Regions from separate parts of the Turicibacter sp. GALT-G1 genome, predicted to be linked through region 1. Evidence: riboswitches for the same ligand, from Rfam matches in the RefSeq annotation. Region 1 holds a riboswitch; the other holds the start of a gene.

Region 1 (2,211 bases):
TACGGAATTGGGATGTGTATCACGCGTATTGTTAAAGCTATCCTAAATGACGAAAACTCAGTCTTACCAGTGTCAGCTTATTTAGATGGTGAATATGGTCTTCATGATATCTTTACCGGTGTGCCTGCGATTGTCAATCGTAACGGAATTCGCGAAGTCTTTAACTTAAATATTAGTCCAGAAGAACTCGAACAATTAACTAAATCCGTCTCAATTTTAAAAGAAACATTAGATACCGTGCGTTAATTGAATAAAAGAAACCTCAATCTAGTATTGAGGTTTCTTTAGGTATCGCACTTCATATTACAATCTGTCATAACAAAAAAAACACTTACCGTTTCAAGGGCGGCAAGTGGTTTTTATTATTTCCCTACACATTCACGACAACGATTATAATCATCCTGCATTGGGAAACGTGAATCGACACGCCCACCTGGTCCAACTTCTAGATTACAATTCGCACAATAAGGGATTTCATCGTAAGTTCCATCTTCATAAAGCATAGATAAAGGTTGCATCACAAACTCTTCAAACATCTTGTCACCTCATTTCTTTATAGATAAAAATGACTATATCATTTATATCATATCTTAATCAACGACAAAATAAAATCCCTAATAACCTTAATCAAAAGAACCTAGGGTTTAATATAATATGAGATAGGCTGATTGGGTTAGTAATAAATAATTAATTAAAACTGAAATGTACCGTATAAATTTATTAGGTATTGAATATAGTTTTAATTGTAGAGTTAGTGAAATATTAGGCTAAATGATTTGAATATACTAAGTTTGTTTGATATTATTTACAAATAATGGAAAATGTTTTAAAATAATTAATAACTTAATAATAAATAATTAAGGTAGAGGCTGCGGTTCTTAAGAGTATTCATAATGAGGTAAGCGCAATGAAGTATGAAGAAAGGAATAACCGCCGAAGGCTATAACTGAAGCTTTAAGGTTATAGACCTGGGGGTGTATAGAATATATGCATCACTGTCACAAATGCAAATTTGTGTTGAGCTACATTTAAGAAATAGAGACTATCCTGTTATCATCTATTTTAGGATAGTATTTTTCGAAGCTCCCTTAGTATGATTCAAATGAGGGAGCTTTTATTTGTAAATGTGAGCCTCTTTATGACGAAAAGGAAGGACGACAAAATGAAATTACAAGGAACGATGTCAGTAAAAAATGATGAACTTTATATCGGAGGAGTCAGTTGTTTAGAACTTGCTAAGACGTATCAAACCCCTTTATATGTCTTTGATGAACAACTTGCTCGAGAGAATTGCCGCGAATATGTGAAACATTTCAAAGTGAAAGAACATCGAAATCGAGTCGCTTATGCTGGGAAGGCCTTTTTACCACTTCATATGTGTCAACTCATCAAAGAAGAAGAATTATATTTAGATGTGGTATCTGGTGGAGAACTATACACGGCGAATAAAGCTCAGTTTCCAATGGAAAATGTACTGTTTCATGGAAATAATAAGACCATTGATGAAATTAAAATGGGGCTTGAGTTAGGAGTAGGTCGATTTGTTGTTGATAACTATTATGAACTTGATTTGCTAGAACAGTTCTGTAAGGAAAGAGGCACATCGCAAGCGATTTATTTGAGAATTACCCCTGGTATAGAGGCACATACACATGATTATATAAAAACGGGACAAATTGATTCGAAATTTGGATTTACTTTGACTAATGGGGATTTATATGAGTGTTTAGCCAGTTTTCATCGATATGAGCATCTACAACTGGTTGGATTACATGCACATATTGGATCACAAATTTTTGATGTAGAACCTTTTTTAGATGAAGTAGATATTATGATGAGTTTAGTTAAGGAGATTAAGGAAACATACGGCATTCAAATTAGAGAAGTTGATTTAGGAGGAGGAGTTGGCGTTTATTATACGAAAAATGATCAACCAAAAACCATTCAACAATTTTGTGAAGCTATGATTGAAAAAGTAGAAAAATCTTGTCAGAAATTAGGGATTAACGTACCGACGTTGATTATTGAACCAGGACGTTCCATTGTCGCAAATGCTGGAAGTACGCTATATACAGTTGGATCGATGAAAGATATTAAAGATGTTCGAACCTATGTCAGTGTAGATGGTGGAATGACTGATAATATCAGACCTTCGTTATATCAAGCACGTTATGAGTGTGCGATTGTGAATAAAATGAGAACAGGGGATCA
Region 2 (2,211 bases), on a different contig from region 1:
ACCACTTATGACATGACGATATGCCATTCCCATTGACACGATTAATCCCGCTGCTCCACCAAAGCGAAGCGCTGTTGATAGGTTGATGTTATCTAAGATTGCGAAGAATAAGTTGAAGTCTGATGTGTTATTCATTGCCCCTATATAGCCAGTATACACCATCGTTAACACCGTCACGACGATTAAGGTCAAGATCGGGACGATTAAATCCCATACTGTTCCTTTTGATGACTCCACGTCGCCTCCGTGAGCGCTTGCCACTTCAGCACTCGTAAGAGAACTATCATTCCCATTGATCGTATCCGTCTCGTATTTTTTCATGAGTCCAAGATTTAAATTGTATTTAATGACAATGAAGACCATGATAACTGAGACAATCACATAGAAATGATAAGGAATCGTCATTAAGAAAGCAGAGAACGTATTGTACGTCGCACCTGTACTTGCAAAAATAACTGCCATCGACCCCATCACTCCAGTCGCCCAACTTGAAATCGGTGAGATCACACAGATTGGTGCTGACGTTGAATCGACAATGTAAGCTAGTCGTGCTCGTGAAATTTTTTGTTGCTGAGCTAACGGTTTTGAGACATTTCCGACAACTAGGGCATTAAAGTAGTCATCGACAAAAATTAAAATTCCTAAAATGGCAGACGTATATTGAACGCCTTCGCGCGTTTTGACGTGTTTGATAATCGCTTTTGTAAACGCAGACGCTCCGCCTGATAAGACGATGTAAGCTGTAATGGCGCCAAGTGCAAGTAAGAAGAAAACAATCGACAGGTTCCAATCATTTAAAAAGCCGATTAATCCATCTTTTTCAAAAATAAGTCCACTAAACGTTGATCCAAGCGTTTCAACCGTTTGAATGAGATTGAAATTGGCTAAAATAAAGGCAGCCGAGATGGCACCAATCCCGAGTGATAATACGACACGGCGCGTAAAAATAACAAGGGCAATAGTAAGTAGTGCCGGAATTAACGCATAAATAGTTCCAATCATATAAATCCTCTCCTCAATTGTTAGTGCAATTGAATAAGAAGCTGTTCTTTTGATAAAGAAAAAAGAGCCATGCAGAGTTAAACTCATACATGGCTCTAAAAAGTCTAAGGTTGTTAGACGATAGATGACAAGTATTATTTAACTCTCCGATCATTAGTCCTCCACTACAATTGTAGTGACAGTGTTAAATTTATTCAACATAACACCAGCACAAGTTTGGTTGACACAAACAAGACTTCGGCGTGGACACCTTTTAGAATTTGTCATCGACGTCACTCTCGAAATTCCTACTCATTGGACACGCACCTCTAACTCATCAAAGAGAACAAGAGACATATTCAATTAAGCCTATTTTAGCATCTTTTATAAAAAAGTCAAGCATTGGGTTCTAAAATAATCAAATCAATGTGTGAAAGTTATCATGAAATATAGGGATTTCGATGTAAAATGACAGGGAATGTGGTAAGATAAAGGATAGCTTAACAAAGCATTGGAGGTTTTAATAGATGAATATGTCACCTTTAAAGGTTGGTCAAGAATTTTTAGTGACGATTAAACGCATCGGAATTAACGGTGAGGGAATCGGATATTATAAAAAACAAGCGGTCTTTATTCTAGGAACGTTAGTGGGTGAAGAAGTGGTTGCGACTTGTACGCGTGTGGCAGGTGGTTACGCGGAAGCGGAACTGGTACGTGTGAAACGTAAATCAAAGCACCGTGTGCAACCCGCATGTGAAGTTTATGGACAATGTGGTGGATGTCAATTACAACATATGTCTTATCAAGAGCAACTTCGTATTAAACGTGATGCCGTTTCACAAGCGATTGAACGTTATACGAATTTAGATCCTGAAGAATGTGATATCCGTCCAACGATCGGAATGAAAGATCCGTATAACTACCGCAATCGCGCTCAAATGCCAGTTGGATATGACGAAGATGGGGTTATGGTTGGATTCTACAGCATGAATTCACGTGAATTAGTGAATGTAACAGATTGTGATGTTCAATATGAAGAAATTAACACAGTCATCAATCATGCGGTTGATTTATTAGATGATTACAAAGTGTTCGCTTACGCACCTAAAACGAAAAAAGGAACGGCACGCTATATTGTCGTTCGTCGTGGATTTAAAACAGGTGAGGTCCAGGTGACATTCGTATTCGCTAATAACGAGTTCAGAAAAATGAATGCTTTAGCGAAAGACT

What was found. A riboswitch is a leader RNA that binds a small molecule or an ion and turns the genes downstream of it on or off. The one in region 1 is predicted to bind lysine.
Region 2: it holds a riboswitch for lysine, as region 1 does, so the genes downstream of both, NEH74_RS02635 (Na+/H+ antiporter NhaC family protein) here and lysA (diaminopimelate decarboxylase) in region 1, are expected to answer to the same signal.

The regions. Positions count from the first base shown of each region.
Region 1 is NZ_JAMQUS010000024.1:7,293-9,503, reverse strand. It holds gene NEH74_RS04465 (L-lactate dehydrogenase) at 1-246, shown strand, start outside; gene NEH74_RS04460 (hypothetical protein) at 363-536, opposite strand; lysine riboswitch at 856-1,033, shown strand; gene lysA (diaminopimelate decarboxylase) at 1,163-2,211, shown strand, end outside.
Region 2 is NZ_JAMQUS010000010.1:17,030-19,240, forward strand. It holds gene NEH74_RS02635 (Na+/H+ antiporter NhaC family protein) at 1-1,002, opposite strand, end outside; lysine riboswitch at 1,149-1,321, opposite strand; gene rlmD (23S rRNA (uracil(1939)-C(5))-methyltransferase RlmD) at 1,509-2,211, shown strand, end outside.